2 linked regions of the Haloactinomyces albus genome follow. The protein of the gene in region 2 interacts with the protein of the main gene of each other region in a pairwise test. Links are inferred from orthologs where the notes say so. Each region holds a gene or a part of one and is shown on either strand. Other genes may lie near its edges.

The links.
Region 1: the proteins of rplL (region 2) and dnaE interact in binary tests that used the Escherichia coli proteins (3 or more experiments, as listed by UniProt). The link is inferred for Haloactinomyces albus from one-to-one orthologs.

What each region holds. Positions count from the first base shown.
Region 1 is NZ_JAVDXW010000001.1:768,847-776,905, reverse strand. What follows is about bases 2,452-6,586. They hold dnaE (DNA polymerase III subunit alpha), read left to right. Parts: upstream 2,452-2,786; coding sequence 2,787-6,386; downstream 6,387-6,586. Other genes in these bases: JOF55_RS03580 (cytochrome P450 family protein), read left to right, coding at 6,511-6,586; JOF55_RS03590 (Lrp/AsnC family transcriptional regulator), read right to left, coding at 2,452-2,471. Outside these bases: JOF55_RS03600 (RluA family pseudouridine synthase), read left to right, coding at 1-557; JOF55_RS03595 (DedA family protein), read right to left, coding at 628-1,293; more of JOF55_RS03590, read right to left, coding at 1,401-2,451; more of JOF55_RS03580, read left to right, coding at 6,587-7,734; JOF55_RS03575 (arabinofuranosyltransferase), read right to left, coding at 7,795-8,059. UniProt on the Escherichia coli protein: DNA polymerase III is a complex, multichain enzyme responsible for most of the replicative synthesis in bacteria. This DNA polymerase also exhibits 3' to 5' exonuclease activity. The alpha chain is the DNA polymerase catalytic subunit.
Region 2 is NZ_JAVDXW010000001.1:2,759,901-2,767,284, forward strand. The notes cover bases 2,207-5,160. They hold rplL (50S ribosomal protein L7/L12), read left to right. Parts: upstream 2,207-3,467; coding sequence 3,468-3,854; downstream 3,855-5,160. Other genes in these bases: JOF55_RS13070 (hypothetical protein), read right to left, coding at 2,207-2,519; rplJ (50S ribosomal protein L10), read left to right, coding at 2,862-3,392; JOF55_RS13085 (Mut7-C RNAse domain-containing protein), read left to right, coding at 3,986-4,738; JOF55_RS13090 (ABC transporter ATP-binding protein), read left to right, coding at 5,029-5,160. In the rest of the region: JOF55_RS13065 (DUF8728 domain-containing protein), read right to left, coding at 1-1,608; more of JOF55_RS13070, read right to left, coding at 1,680-2,206; more of JOF55_RS13090, read left to right, coding at 5,161-6,249; JOF55_RS13095 (MlaE family ABC transporter permease), read left to right, coding at 6,246-7,037; JOF55_RS13100 (MlaE family ABC transporter permease), read left to right, coding at 7,043-7,384. UniProt on the Escherichia coli protein: The binding site for several of the GTPase factors involved in protein synthesis (IF-2, EF-Tu, EF-G and RF3). Is thus essential for accurate translation.

The sequences.
Region 1 (8,059 bases), 2.0 Mb from region 2 along the record:
CTTCCGGCGCGGCGGAACGCCAGGGAGTCGTGCACCGTCTCGATGCGGGAACGACCGGTGTCATGGTCGTGGCCAAGAGCGAGTACGCCTACTCGGCACTCAAAGGCGCCTTCAAGGAACGGACGGTGGACAAGCACTACCACGCGTTGGTGCAGGGCCATCCGGACCCGAGCAAGGGCACGATCGACGCGCCGATCGACCGGCATCCGCGCCACGACTACAAGTTCGCCGTGGTCACCGGCGGCAGGGAAAGCGTCACGCACTACGAGATGGTCGAGGCCTTCCGCGCGGCCTCCCTGGTCGACGTCAAGCTGGAAACGGGGCGTACCCACCAGATTCGGGTGCACTTCTCGGCCATGAAGCATCCCTGCGTCGGTGACCTCACCTACGGTGGCGATCCGGCGCTGGCCCGCAAGCTCGGCATCACCAGGCAGTGGCTGCACGCGTACTCGCTCGGATTCGAACACCCCGGCCACGGACGCCGGGTCACTTTCGACAGCGACTATCCGCCCGATCTGCAGCACGCACTGGACCTGCTGCGCGAACAGGACCACTAGAGGCTCCGGCAGTAGGAACTGCCGGAGCCTCTACCAAGTCGGTCCGCCGCACGGGGAAATCCGTCGGAACTCAGTCCCGCACGGCCGTGGTGGAGGTTTCCTCCGAGGAGTCCGGATTTTCCGACAGGTCCGCCGATAAGCGTCTACTGCGGAGGTGGCGGACACCTTCGATCACTCCGGCGACCACCATCGCCATGCCGATGCCGAGCAGCACGCCCAGGAGCGGTTGGCGCTGGAAAGTGATTCCGCCGACGTAGCCGACCAGGGTGAAGTAGGTGGCCCAGCACGTGACTCCGATGCCGGTGAACAGGGCGAACGAGGCGCGTGGGAAGCGGACCGATCCTGTCGTCAGGGTGGCGGCCGTACGGCATCCGGGAATGAACCGGCAGATGACCAGCACGCCGCCGCCGCGTTCGTGCAGCGCCCTGCTTGCCCAGTCGAAGGGCTTACGTTTGCGGGATCCGGGCCGCATCCGGTCGATCAGCCGGCCACCGGCGGTATAGCCGATCGCGTACGACACGTGGTCTCCCACGAAGCCCCCCAGGGCACCCACTGCGATGACCGCCGGCAGGTTCGGGTTGCCGGACGCGGCGAACACCCCGGAGGTGACGACCAGTGTTTCGCCGGGGATGGTGGGAAAGAACCCGTCGATGGCCACGAACACGAAGACCGCGAGATAGAGCCACGGCGATCCCATGGCGCCGTTCAGCAGGCCGACGACATCGATCGTGATCACATCCCAGGGTCGGTCTCCGATACGTTGCGCCCCGACGTCAGGCGACGCGGGCGGGCGGATCCTCGGTGCGCGCCCTCGACATCACCGCACGACAGTCGGGAAAACCCCTAGAGGTCGGTGATGTCCCAGGTGAGGGTGCGTGGTCCGTCGCCGGGCCGCAGCATCCACCGTACTGCGGAGAGCGTGGTGCTTTCCGACAATACGTAGACGGTGTGCCCGCCTGCCGTCTCACCGGGGGAAACCCCGATTTGGTGGGGTGGACGGGACGACAACGACATCGGAGCCTTGGCGATCGCCGAACCGTCCTCTGCCACCAATACCAGATACAGGTCCGGCAGCGAGGTGAACGGCATCACCCCGCCATTGGTCAGTTCGGTGTGCACGACCACGGCCCGTTGCCCTTCCTGCAGCTCATGACCGGCGGCGCTGAACAGGAAGTCGGCGGGATCGACCACCTCCACCAGTTTGATGCCGATCCGCTCACCCTCGAGTCCCTCGATCTCGAGCGTGCTGCCGACGGTACCGCTGCGAGGTGGAGGCGGCGGAGGAGATGGTGTCTGCTGGGCCGCCGGGGCACCTGCGGCCGCCTGACTGTTCCCGCGGACCCATGAGGCCGAACCGGGTGGCCCCCAGGTGCTCCCCGCTTGGTGCGGCCCCGCTTGCGGGGGAGCAGGATTCGGTCCGGGAGCCTGCTGCGGGACCGGACCGCTACCGGGTGGAAAGCCACCGGGGCCGAGCGGTTGGGGCGGGGACTGCGGAGCGGCGGGTTGTTGGGCGGCGGGCTGTTTGCCCGGATGCGGGCCGCTCTGACTGGGGTAGGGACCGCTCGGGTAGGGGCCGCTGGGATGGGGACCGCTCGGCCCGCTGTGGACGGGATGTCCACCGCTGAAGCCACCGGACTGCGGGTCGGCGGGGCGGGAACCCCCGGGGCCCACCGGGTACGGGCCGCTGGATTGATGCCCCCATGCACCGGCGGTGGCCAAGGCGTGGCGAATGCCCTGGGGATCACACTCCACCCCGACAAGAAGGGGGAGCCCGCTGGTGGACAGTGCCGCGAATCGCGCGGCGACGTCGCGGACGTCCATGCCGAGGTGACCTGCGATCTCGTGCACTGCTGCGCGGCCCGTCTCGGCGATGAAGGTCAGCAGACGTATGTCCACGGGGTCAGGTGCGGTCACGTCCGGCCACGCTACCTGCCGAGCGGGGGCACGATGCCGGGCGGGCGGTCTCCGCGGACCGGTCCGTGTGTCGGCGTGTGAGCCCGGATCCGCTACCGCATCCGGCACGCGCGACACGCTCGGGGAGGTCTCTCCGCGTGGGTCGGTCCTCGGGGTTAGTCTGGCTCAAGCCGCCGCCGGAATCCACGTTGCCGGAACCGCGCTGCCGGAACTCACGTTGTCCGGTATGCACTCCCGAGAGCATGTGTCGATCCGCGTCGGCTGCCACATCGTGAATGCGAGCGCTGCCCCGCTCTCGGAAGGGAGACCTCAATCGTGCCTGCTGATTCCTTCGTTCACCTGCACGTGCACACCGAGTACTCGATGTTGGACGGTGCGGCGAAGGTCGGTGCCCTGTTCACCGAGGCCCAGCGACTCGAGATGCCCGCCGTGGGCATGACCGACCACGGCAACATGTTCGGTGCCGACGAGTTCTACCAGCAGGCTAAGAAGACGGGCATCAAACCGATCATCGGCATCGAGGCATATGTCGCGCCGTACAGCCGCTACCACAAGAAGCCGGTGTTCTGGGGGGAGTCGAAGCAGCGCACCACCGACGAGTACGGCGAGGGCGGTGACGTCTCGGGTGCGGGCGCCTACACCCACATGACGATGCTGGCTCGTAACGGCACCGGTCTGCGCAATCTGTTCACCCTGTCCAGCCGTGCCAGCTTCGAAGGTACTTACCGCAAACCGAGGCTGGACCGGGAGCTGATCTCCGAGTACGCCGAGGGCATCATCGCCACCACCGGGTGTCCTTCCGGTGAGGTGCAGACCCGGCTGCGTCTGCGGCAGTACCGCGAGGCGTTGCAGGCCGCGTCGGACTACCGTGACATCTTCGGGCAGGAGAACTTCTTCCTGGAGCTGATGGACCACGGTCTGCGGATCGAGCAGTTCGTCCGCGAGGACCTGCTCAAGATCGGCAAGGAACTCGGCCTCAAGCCGCTGGCCACCAACGACAGCCACTACGTCACCGCCGATCAGGCCGAGTCCCACGACGCGCTGCTGTGCGTGCAGTCCGGTAAGACCCTCAACGACGAGGACCGCTTCCAGCTCAACGGCAGTGGCTATTACCTCAAGTCCGCCCAGGAGATGCGCGACTACTGGGATGCCGAGGTCCCCGGTGCGGCCGACAACACGCTGCTGGTGGCCGACATGATCGAGCCCTACGAGGACGTGTGGTCGTTTCAGGACCGGATGCCGCGTGTGACGGTCGAGCACGGCAAGACCGAGCGTGACGCGCTGGAAGAGGAGGTTGAGCACTACCTGCCCAGTCGCTTCCCGGACGGCGTCACCGAGGAGTACCAGGAGCGGATCAAGCTCGAGATCGACGTGCTGGACACCAAGGGCTACTGCGCGTACTTCCTCGTCGTCGGCGACGTCACCCGGTGGGCGAAGTCGCAGGGCATTCACGTCGGCCCCGGTCGTGGCTCGGCGGCGGGATCGCTGCTGGCCTACGTCCTGCACATCACCAACCTCGACCCGATCGCGCACGGGTTGATCTTCGAGCGCTTCCTCAATCCCGAGCGCGACTCGCCGCCGGACATCGACCTCGACTTCGACGACCGCCGCCGCGACGAGGTGCTGCAATACGCCATCGACAAGTACGGCAAGGACAAGGTCGCTCAGGTCATCACCTTCGGCAAGATCAAGACCAAGGCCGCGATCAAGGACGCCGCGCGCGTGCACCACGGCCAGCCCGGTTTCGCCATCGCCGACAAGATCTCCAAGGCTCTGCCCGCACCGGTCGCGGCCAAGGACATTCCGCTGTCCGGCATCACCGACCCCGAGCACGAGCGCTACGCAGAGGCCGCCGAGGTGCGTGGCCTCATCGAGTCCGACCAGTCCGTCTCGCAGATCTTCGACACCGCCCGGGGATTGGAAGGCCTGATCCGCAACGCGGGCGTGCATGCGTGTGCGGTCATCCTGTCCTCCCAACCGCTGATGGGGACGGTGCCGCTGTGGATGCGTGACGACGGTTCGGTGATCACCGGTTGGGATTACCCGAGCTGTGAGGCCATCGGTCTGCTCAAGATGGATTTCCTGGGATTGTCGAACCTGACGATTCTCGGTGACGCCCTGCAGTCGGTCCGCACCAACCACGACCTCGAGATCGACCTGTCCACCCTCGCGCTGGACGACCCCAACACCTACTCACTGCTGGCGCGCGGGGAGAGCCTGGGCGTGTTCCAGCTCGAGGGTGGCGGCATGCGCGAGCTGCTCAAACGCCTGCGGCCGACCGAGTTCACCGACATCGTGGCCGCCAATGCCCTCTACCGGCCGGGTCCGATGGAGGTCAACGCGCACCTCGACTACGCCGACCGCAAGAACGGCCGCAAGCCCGTCGAGCCGATCCATCCGGAGCTGGAGGAGCCGCTGCGCGACATCCTCGCCGAGACCTACGGCCTGATCGTCTACCAGGAGCAGATCATGGCCATCGCGCAGAAGGTGGCCGACTACAGCATGGGGCAGGCCGACATGCTGCGCCGTGCGATGGGCAAGAAGAAGAAGGAAGTTCTCGACGAGGAGTTCGAGAGGTTCCACCGGGGGATGGTCAACAACGGCTACACCGAGGAGGCCATCAACGCGCTGTGGACCACGGTGCTGCCCTTCGCCGGGTACGCGTTCAACAAGTCCCACGCCGCCGGTTACGCGCTGGTGGCCTACTGGACCGCCTATCTCAAGGCGAACTACCCGGCCGAGTACATGGCCGCACTGCTGACCGCCAACGGCGACAACAAGGACAAGATGGCGGTCTACCTCAGCGAATGCCGCCGGATGGGCATCCGGGTCCTGTCTCCGGATGTCAACGACTCGCGGGACACCTTCACCCCGGTCGGTTCCGACGTCCGCTTCGGTTTGACTGCCGTGCGCAATGTCGGTTCGAACGTGGTGTCCTCGATCTGCAAGGTGCGCGAGGAGAAGGGTCGATACGCCTCGTTCACGGACTTTCTGGACAAGTCCGAGACGACCGCCTGCAACAAGCGGGTCATCGAGTCGCTGATCAAGGCCGGTGCCTTCGACTCGCTCGGGCATACCCGGATGGCGCTGACCCAGCACCACGAGGCGGCGGTGGACGCGGTCATCGGACTCAAGCGGCAGGAGGCGCTCGGTCAGTTCGACCTGTTCGGATCGGACCCGTCCGAACAGAGCAGCGCGGAAGCCTCGCCGTTGGCGCACCTGACGTTCACCTCGCAGGAATGGCCGCGTAAGCAGCTGCTGTCCTACGAACGCGAGATGCTGGGCCTCTACGTCTCGGCGCACCCGCTGGACGGTGCCGAGCGGCTGCTGGCGCCGTACCAGGACACCGGGATCGCGGAACTGGTCGGTGGGGACCGTTCCGACGGTGGCGGTAAGGACGGCAAGGATCCGCAGGTCAAGATCGCGGGCATGATCTCCGGTATCCAGCGGCGGATCAACAAGAACGGCCACCCGTGGGCGATCGTGAGTCTGGAGGACCTCGATGCCAGTGTCGAGGTGCTGTTCTTCCCGAAGTCCTACGAGATGTTCTCCGACTGCCTGGTCGAGGACACCGCGATCGCCGTCAAGGGCCGCATCAACGAGCGGGAGGGGGCGATCAGCGTGTTCGCCTCGGATGCGGTGCCGGTGGACATCTCCACGGCGGAGACCGATCCCGGGGCCAGCCCGGCGTTCGTCATCAAGGTTCCGGTCAGCAAGGTGGACCGGCCCTTGGTGACCGAGCTCAAGCGCACCCTGCAGGCGCATTCCGGGACCGTGCCCGTGCACGTCAAGGTGCAGGGTCCCCGGGGCATCACCCGCCTGGCGTTGTCCAGCGACTACTTCGTCTCCACCGACAACGGCCTGCAAGGAGAACTGAAGGGGCTGCTCGGCGCGGGCTGCTTCGACGCAGTGTGACCCTCGCGAGGTGATCGCCGGTGTTGTTGCTCGGACGAGGGTTCTTTCAGCGTCGGGATGACAGTTGGCGATAAACGGTGTTCACTGGAGATGGCAGCTTGTTTGGCGATCCCGAAAGGCCGGCATGTCCATCACCGAGCATCACTCGCACGCCGAAGTCCCCGTCCTCGACAACGATTTCGTGCAGGATCCGCACGTGCGGTATGCGCAAATGCGCGCCGACGCTCCCGCGCAGCGGGTCGTCACCGTGGCCGGAATGCCGGTATGGGTGGTGACCCGCTACGCCGAGGCCAAGATGGCACTGGCGGATCCCAGGTTCAGCAAGGATTTCCAGCGGATGCGGGGCTTGCTGGACAGCCAAGTCCAGCCGGGCCAGTCACGGCCGGAGTTCGCCGACTCGATTCAGGCACACATGCTCAATATGGATCCGCCGGACCACACCCGCCTGCGCAAGTTGGTGATGAAGGCGTTCACCCCTCGCCGGGTGGAGGCATTGCGACCTCGGATCGAGGAGATCACCGCGGAGCTGCTCGACGACATGGCCGATCGTTCCGAGGTGGATCTGCTCGATGCGTTCGCGTTCCCACTGCCGATCCGGGTCATCTGTGAGCTGCTGGGAATCCCCGAAGATCGCAGAGACGAGTTCCGTACGTGGTCGAACACGCTGGTGGGCAGCGACCCCGATGCGGCCCAGCAGGCAGCGGGAGCAATGGCCGCCTACCTCATCGAACTGATCGAGCAGAAACGCAGGCAACCGGCGGAGGACCTGATCACGGGTCTGATCGAGGCAAGCGAGGACGCCGACCGGCTCAGTGAGCAAGAGCTGATCAGTATGGTGTTCGTCCTCCTGGTCGCCGGGCACGAGACGACGGTGAACCTGATCGGCAACGGCGTGCTCGCGCTGCTGCGCAACCCCGAGCAGTTCGCGGCGGTGCGGGCCGACCTCGAGCAGGTGCCCGCCGTGATCGAGGAAACCCTGCGCTACGACGGGCCGGTCAACCTGGCCACACTGCGCTTCACCGCCGAAACCGTGAGGCTGGGGGACGTGGAGATTCCGGAGGGTGAACTCGTCCTCGTATCGCTGAGTTCGGCCAACCGGGACGAGGACAAGTATCCCCGAGCGCAGGAGTTCGACCCGGACCGTTCCACCACCGGACACCTGGCTTTCGGGCACGGTATCCACTTCTGCGTCGGTGCGCCGCTGGCCCGGCTGGAGGGGCAGATCGCCATGCGCCGATTGATCGAGCGGTTCCCGAACCTGTCCTCGGCTGTCGCCGCCGACGACGTCCAGTGGCGCTTCAGCACTCTGATGCGGGGGCTGGAGACCCTGCCGGTGCGGCTGGGGTGAGCCGGCCGGGTGGCCGGTACATTTCGCGAGAAATGTACCGGCCACCCGGCCCCTACACCGTCACCGCAGGGCGATGACGGTGTAGGGGCCGACCTCGCGCTGTACGAAGGCAGGGGAGTCGAACACCTCCGCGTCGAAGTACACGGTGTAGTTGCGCACGTTCGGCTGCTGCGGGAACGCGTCGGCGTTCAGCGTCAGAGCGAGTGTGTCCTCGCCGAGAGGCGGTTTCGAGGACTCGCTTCCCGACGTCGTGTCCCGGCTCTCCTGCTTCCTCTCGTGCCGGAGGACGAACACGTTCGGCGGTGGAAATTCGCTGCGGTCGAGC
Region 2 (7,384 bases):
ATCCGGTCGCTGCTGCTCGGGCATCCTGCGCAGCGCCTCGTACAGGCTGCCGGGGCCGTGCCGGTTGGGCTCGGCGAGGCCGTTGGTCGTGAGCCCGATGAGGTCCACGATGTCGTGCTCGCTGAAGTAGGCCGTGGCCCCGGCGTCGTTGATCGCGATCACCGATTCCGGTGGCAAGTGCCCCTTCATCCAGTTGCTGATGGATACCTGCTGGTCCCGGATTCCCGCTGACTGTTGACCGAGGCGAAAGCTCCACGCGGGCATCTCGGACAGTGAGAAGACCAGGGCCATGGTGAACACGCTGTTGGTCACCAGTATCCGTGCACGCCTGGTCGCGAAGAGACCGCCCACTGCGGAGAGGCCGATCGTGGCAAGCAGCAGCAGGATCGGCATGAACGGTTGCACATAACGCAGGTGGTGAACATGCGCGGTCCGCAATGTCGAGATCGCGAGCAGGACGAGGAGGAAACCGAAGGCCATCGCCAGCACGAGGGGGCGCCGGGTGGGCTGTTCCCGCAGCAGGTGAACCGTGCCCACGATTCCCACGAGCAGGGCGCCGGGGAAGACGAAGGCGTAGTCGTTCAGGCCGCTGAAGACGAGGAGAAAGCCGTGGAACCTCGTCAGTGCCGCGTCCAGGAACTCGGTGGGATAGAAGATCGGTGTGTAGAGCAGGGATTTCGCCTGGGCACCGGTTGCGGTCGTCGTCCCGGTAACGGCCCGGTAGAAGAGCCGTTGGCCGATGCCTGCCAGCAGCGGCAGCGAAATCGGGGCGAGCAGTCCGAGCGTGCCCGGCCACGACATGCTGTGTGACGGGCTGTGGGATGTGCTGCGGGCGCGGTCGCGGCGGAGGACCGTCCAGGTCATCGCGACGCACAGGACGACGGTGAAGATGAACGCTTCGGGTCTCGACAAAGCCGCCAGCGCCGCCACGACGGGGGTCAGAACGAAGTGCTTGCGCGGTGCTTCGACGGTGAAGGCGAGGAGAGCGGCGGTGAGCAGCAGTGCGACGAAACCGATCTCCATGCCGCTGACGGAGCCCCACAGCAGCGCGCCGTTGACCGCGACGAGTCCGCCTGCCCAGGCACCGACTCGTCTGTTCATGACCCGACGACCGATCAGGAAGACGCACACCGCCGTCAGGGCGAAGCACAGGCTGCCGAATCCCATGGCGAACGGCAGGAAGGCCTGTCCCTGGATCCCGATCGCGTAGAACGCACCCAGCACGAGGACGTACAGCAGGCTGCTGGCACCGGTACTGATCGGTTCACCGGTGTTGTACTGCAGGAAGTGACCTTGGCCGAGCTGGCTGGCGTACTGCAGGTGAATGTAGGCATCGTCCAGCGGGGGGATGAAGTTCCCCGCGTTGTAGGCGAGGTTGACCGCCATGAACGCGATGCTCGACAGGAATGCCGTGGTCCCCACGGCCCAGGCGAGTGGATCGCGCCGCGCCAGGAATCCGCGGGCTTGCTTCGCCGCGGGTGCGCGGACGCTCTCCGGATCCTCGTGGCGGAGGCTGTCGTGCGGCCCCGTGCTCGGATGGCCGTTCTTGGGGACAGTGACCTCCTCGGAGTTCGAGGGCTGGTCCCTGCTCGGCAGGCTGGACGACACGCGGTGCACCTCGCAGTCACTGTGGGGAGTGAACGGAACTCTCGTCACGTCTACGTGAGTGAAAGTTCCGTTCACCCGCCGGTACAGGAAGGCTGTCGCTCGTAGCCGTCGATGATCCAGCCTCCGTTGGATTTGCGCTTCAGCCCGAACGTGCCCAGCCGTGGGCCTCCTCGAACATCGAGCAGGCAGGAGGATACGGACGCGTCCGCGCCTCCGACCTTCACCGCCCCCTCGCCGAAATCCGGGTTCTTGTACTCATGGGGGCTGGTGACCCGGTTGCTGAGCTGCTGGGCGGCGGTGGGGCAGTTCGGGGCACCGTGGGCGGCTGCGAACCGGCTGCTGGCTGGCGGGGTGAACAGGGAGCATACGGTGTCGGGCTTGGTGGCGACGAAGTCGTAGACCGTGATGACGGCGGCTTTCGGACTGGTTTGCAGGATCGGCCTGGCGCCCTGCTCCGCCGCTCCGGGGGTCCCACCGCTGCCGCTGCCGCTGTCGTTGCCGAAGTAGTGGTCGAGCGCGACAGGCAGGAGCAGGAACGCCAGAAGCAGATACAGCAGTCGCCGGACCGGTTTGAACCGCAGCAGCCGCAGGGCTTTCTTCCACAGCGGTCGCTTCGGGGACGCCGCGGTGTTGTTCGGCGGGCCAGGTGGGGGTGTGGTTCCCGCACCGCTGCCGTGCAGGCGTTGCCACTCCTGGAACCGCTGAAATTCGAGGAACTGCTGGTACTGCCGGAACGCTTCGTCGTTCTGCGGGTGCGGTGGGAGCGTGTCCTGGTGTTCCGAGGTGGTCGTCCGCTGCGGCTCGTCGACCGGTTCGGCCTCGACGATCTCCGGTAGTGCCGGCTCCGGCGGGGAGTTCGGCGAAGGTGCGTGCTGCGCGTGCTCGTCCGGCGAGTCGTTCGGGTCGGCCACGGTGAACATCATGCCGTGTCCGGCAAGTCACCGGGGCCCGCCGGTGGGGGGCCACATCGGTGGGCACGGCACCTGACGTATGCTGGTGGAGGTTCCACCAAAGACCGCTGGTCTTCCCTGCGTTGCTCGCTTGGGGTTGCTCACTCGGGCTCTCCTGCTCTGCCGGGCTACGCCGGGAACGAAGGTCCCGTGAGATGCGGGCGACCCGCGCAGGAGAACGAGGCAGTATCAGCGCGAGCATCGCGCCCCTGATCTTCACGCCCCGTGCCTGCTGCGCCGGGGCGTTTCTCGTCTCCAGGACTCGGCGACCGGCACCGCCGCGAGCACTAGAGAGGAGGCGACATGGCGAAGCCCGAGAAAGTGGACGCGGTCAACGAGCTTACGGAGCACTTCAACAAGGCGACCGCGACGGTTGTGACCGAGTATCGCGGGCTGTCCATGGGGCAGCTCAAGGAGCTGCGCCGTTCCCTCGGCGAGGGCGCGACCTATCGTGTCGCGAAGAACACGCTGGTCAAGATCGCCACCAAGGAATCGGGCGTCGAGGGCCTCGACGACCTGTTCGTCGGCCCGACCGCGCTGACCTTCATCGAAGGTGAGCCGGTGGAGGCGGCGAAGGTTCTGCGTGACTTCTCCAGGGACAACAAGGCCCTGGTGATCAAGGGCGGTTACATGGACGGCCGCCCGATCTCGGTGTCCGAGGTCGAGCGCATTGCCGATCTGGACTCCCGCGAGGCCACCCTCGGCAAGTTGGCAGGCGCGATGAAGGCCAAGCTGACCGAGACCGCGGGCCTGCTTTCCGCTCCGGCATCTCAGGTCGCGCGCATGACCGAGGCGCTGAAGGACAAGAAGGACACCGGCTCCGCGGAGAGCTGACCCACCCCCATCGACGAAAGCGTCCCTGGGTTGCGCCCGATGCGGGCGCTGATGTGATCTGAAAGGAACGCCATCATGGCCAAGATGAGCAACGAGGAACTGCTGGACGTCTTCAAGGAGATGACCCTCCTGGAGCTTTCGGAGTTCGTGAAGCAGTTCGAGGAGACCTTCGACGTCACCGCTGCGGCCCCGGTCGCGGCTGCGGCCCCGGCTGCCGCCGCTGGTCCGGCTGCCGAGGAGGAAGAGCAGGACGAGTTCGACGTCGTGCTCGAGGACGCAGGCGAGAAGAAGATCAACGTCATCAAGGTCGTCCGCGAGGTCATCTCCGGCCTCGGCCTGAAGGAGGCCAAGGAGCTGGTCGAGGGCGCTCCGAAGCCGCTGCTGGAGAAGGTCGACAAGGAGAAGGCCGACGACGCCAAGGCCAAGCTGGAGGAGTCCGGCGCCAAGATCACCCTCAAGTGATCATGCGCTGATACCTCACGAAGAAGGGGCGGTCACCCGCATCGGGTGACCGCCCCTTCTTCGTGCATCACCGATCGTGCTCGCCTCCGCCGTCGTTCGCGCGTGGTTGCCGTTCGTGGCGACAATGCGTCATGGCCTCCGACACCGCTGGTACGCATCCGACACTGCGAGTGCGGCCGGACCGTGAGCTGTGGTCGTTCGTGGCGCCGCGGCACCGGCGGGAGCAGGTCCTGGTGCGCTACGACGGCACAGCCTCGCTCGGGCACGTCGTCCAGTCGCTGGGGATTCCGCTGACCGAGGTCGGCGCCTTGCTGGTCGACGGAGTTCCCACCGAGCACTCGCAGCGGCCCGGGCCTGCGGCGACCGTCGAGATCCGGCCTGTCGAGCGTCCGCAGGCGATCCGTGCGCATTTCGTACTCGACGTGCACCTCGGGACTCTCGCGCGGCGGATGCGGCTGCTGGGTATCGATACCGCGTACCGCAACGATGCCGAGGACGGTGCGTTGATCGAGCAGTCGGCGCGGGAGGAACGCGTGCTGCTCAGCAAGGATCGCGGGCTGTTGCGGCGCCGGGCACTGTGGTCCGGGGCTTTCGTACGAGGTACGCGGCCCGCAGAGCAACTCGCGGACGTGCTGGGCAGGTTCGCGCCCGGGCTGAATCCGTGGACGCGGTGTCTTGCCTGCAACGGTGAGCTGGCGGCGGTGGCCAAGAGCGAGGTGGTCGACGAGCTGGAGCCGGGTACTCGGCGCTGCTATGACGTCTATGCGCGGTGCCGCTCGTGCGGGCGCGTGTACTGGCGTGGTGCGCATGCGGACAAACTCGACGCGATCGTGGCGGAAGCCCGCTCGATGCATCCTGATCGCGGAGAAGATGGGCGAGGCTGACCGGATTCCGGTTACCCCACGGTGCTGTGGCATCGATCCCGACTCTCTCGAACGCGGACAAGGGACAAACCGGGCATCGCCGATGTGCAGGCGAGAAAAAGAGGAGCTCGTGAGTAACCTGCGGTCCGCGCACTCGTTGCCCGAGTGTGATGCGCTCAACTCCCGTTGAGCGCATCACAGAGGACAGGCTGCCCGGCCGAGTCGTTCGTCCCGGAACTCGTGTGCGGGCGAGATTCCGGTTAGCGGGGACGCCGGACGGGATACGGCCAACGAAGGACGCGGAGGTACGGATGGGCGTCGAGGTGGCCGTCGAGGGACTGTCGAAGTCTTTCGGTGCGCAGACCATCTGGTCCGATGTCACGCTGACCCTGCCGAGAGGTGAGATCAGCGTGTTGCTCGGGCCTTCGGGAACCGGGAAATCGGTTTTTCTGAAGTCGCTGGTCGGGTTGCTCAAGCCCGAGCAGGGTCACGTGGTCATCAACGGTGTGGATGTCTGCAGCTGCTCGGAACACGAGCTCTACGAGATCCGCAAGCTCTTCGGCGTGCTGTTCCAGGACGGCGCGTTGTTCGGGTCGATGAACCTGTTCGACAACATCGCGTTCCCGCTGCGGGAGCACACCCGCAAGGGAGAGACCGAGGTCCGGAACGTGGTGCTCGAAAAGATGGAGATGGTCGGGCTCATCGGCTCGGAGACGAAACTCCCCGGCGAGATCTCCGGCGGTATGAAAAAGCGCGCGGGCCTGGCCAGAGCACTGGTGCTCGACCCCGAGATCATTCTGTTCGACGAGCCCGATTCCGGCCTCGACCCCGTCCGCACCGCCTATCTGAACCAGCTCATCGTCGACCTCAACGCGCAGACCGACGCGACGTTTCTGATCGTCACCCACGACATCAACACGGCACGTACGGTGCCGGACAACATCGGGATGCTGTTCCGGCGCAACCTGGCCATGTTCGGCCCCCGGGAGGTACTGCTGACCTCGACCGAGCCCGCGGTCGAGCAGTTCCTCAACGGACGCAGGCAGGGCCCGATCGGCATGAGCGAGGAAAAGGACTCCGGTCAGGCGGCGGCCGAACTCGCCGAGCTCGGCGGCGACAACGGCGTACCGCAGCTCATTCCACAGCTGGAGATATCACCCGGTGTGCCCAAGCGGGCAGCCGTCCAGCGCCGCCAGGACCGGGTGATGGCCAATTTGCAGTCGCTGAATCCCAGCGCACAGCGGGAAATTCTCAACAGTCTCAGCTCGCGGGAGCGTCACCGCTATGGCGTGGCAGACGGTGCGCCTGCTGTCGACAACGGTGTGCCTGCCGCAGAGGTGCCTGCCGCCGAAGCCGAACAGCCGACGGAGCCCGTCGGACCGAAGCCCACGCCCACTCCGCGTCCTCGGACGCGGTCGATTCCCGAACAACAGCCCCCGTGGAGCCAGGACTCGGTGGACGAGCAGGCACCAGCCGGTGCACCTCGACGGCGGTGGTTCGGTCGTAAGAGCAACCGGGGTGATAACCAGTGACCGCACCTTCATCGGCGCGGTTCCCCGGTGCGGGCGGGCTGCGCGAGACCGGCAAGCTGTTCGCGCTCGCACTCGACGTACTCCGGGCGCTGCCCAAACGCCCGTTCCAGATCCGCGAATTCATCCAGCAGTGCTGGTTCCTGGCCGGTGTCACCATCCTGCCGACCGCACTGGTGGCGATCCCGTTCGGCGCGGTGATCGCCCTGCAGCTCGGCTCGCTGACCCGCCAGCTCGGTGCGCAGTCGTTCACCGGTGCGGCCAGTGTCCTGGCGATCATCCAGCAGGCCAGCCCCATCGTGACCGCGCTGCTCATCGCGGGCGCAGGCGGTTCGGCGATCTGTGCGGACCTGGGCTCCCGCAAGATCCGCGAGGAGATCGACGCGATGGAAGTACTCGGCGTCTCGCCGATCCATCGTCTCGTGGTGCCGCGGGTGCTCTCGGCGATGCTCGTCGCCGTACTGCTCAACGGCATGGTCAGCGTGGTCGGCGTGATGGGGGGTTACTTCTTCAACGTCATCATGCAGGGCGGTACTCCGGGCGCCTATATGGCGAGTTTCGGCGCACTGGCGCAGCTGTCGGATGTGTGGATCGGTGAGATCAAGGCATTGTGCTTCGGGTTCATCGCCGGTGTGGTGGCTGCCTACCGAGGGTTGAACCCCCCGCCGGGACCGAAAGGCGTCGGTGATGCCGTGAATCAGTCGGTGGTGATCACGTTCCTGCTGCTGTTCGCGGTGAACTTCATCCTCACCACGGTGTATCTGCAGATCGTTCCACCGCAAGGGATGTGACGGGCATGACGACGATTCCTCAGCGCGCCCGCCGAATCCTGCGGCGCCCGCTGGAGGTACTCGACGATCTGGGTGACCAGATGTCGTTCTACCTGCGGGCACTGGCGTGGATACCGAAGGCGATCACCCGCTACACCCGGGAGGTGCTGCGCCTGCTGGCCGAGGTCAGCTTCGGCAGCGGTGCGCTCGCGGTGATCGGCGGCACGGTCGGCGTGATGATCGGTCTCACCCTGTTCACCGGCACCGTGGTAGGTCTGCAGGGCTACGCCGCCCTGAACCAGCTCGGCACGTCGGCCTTCGCCGGGTTCATCTCCGCCTACTTCAACACCCGTGAGATCGCTCCCCTG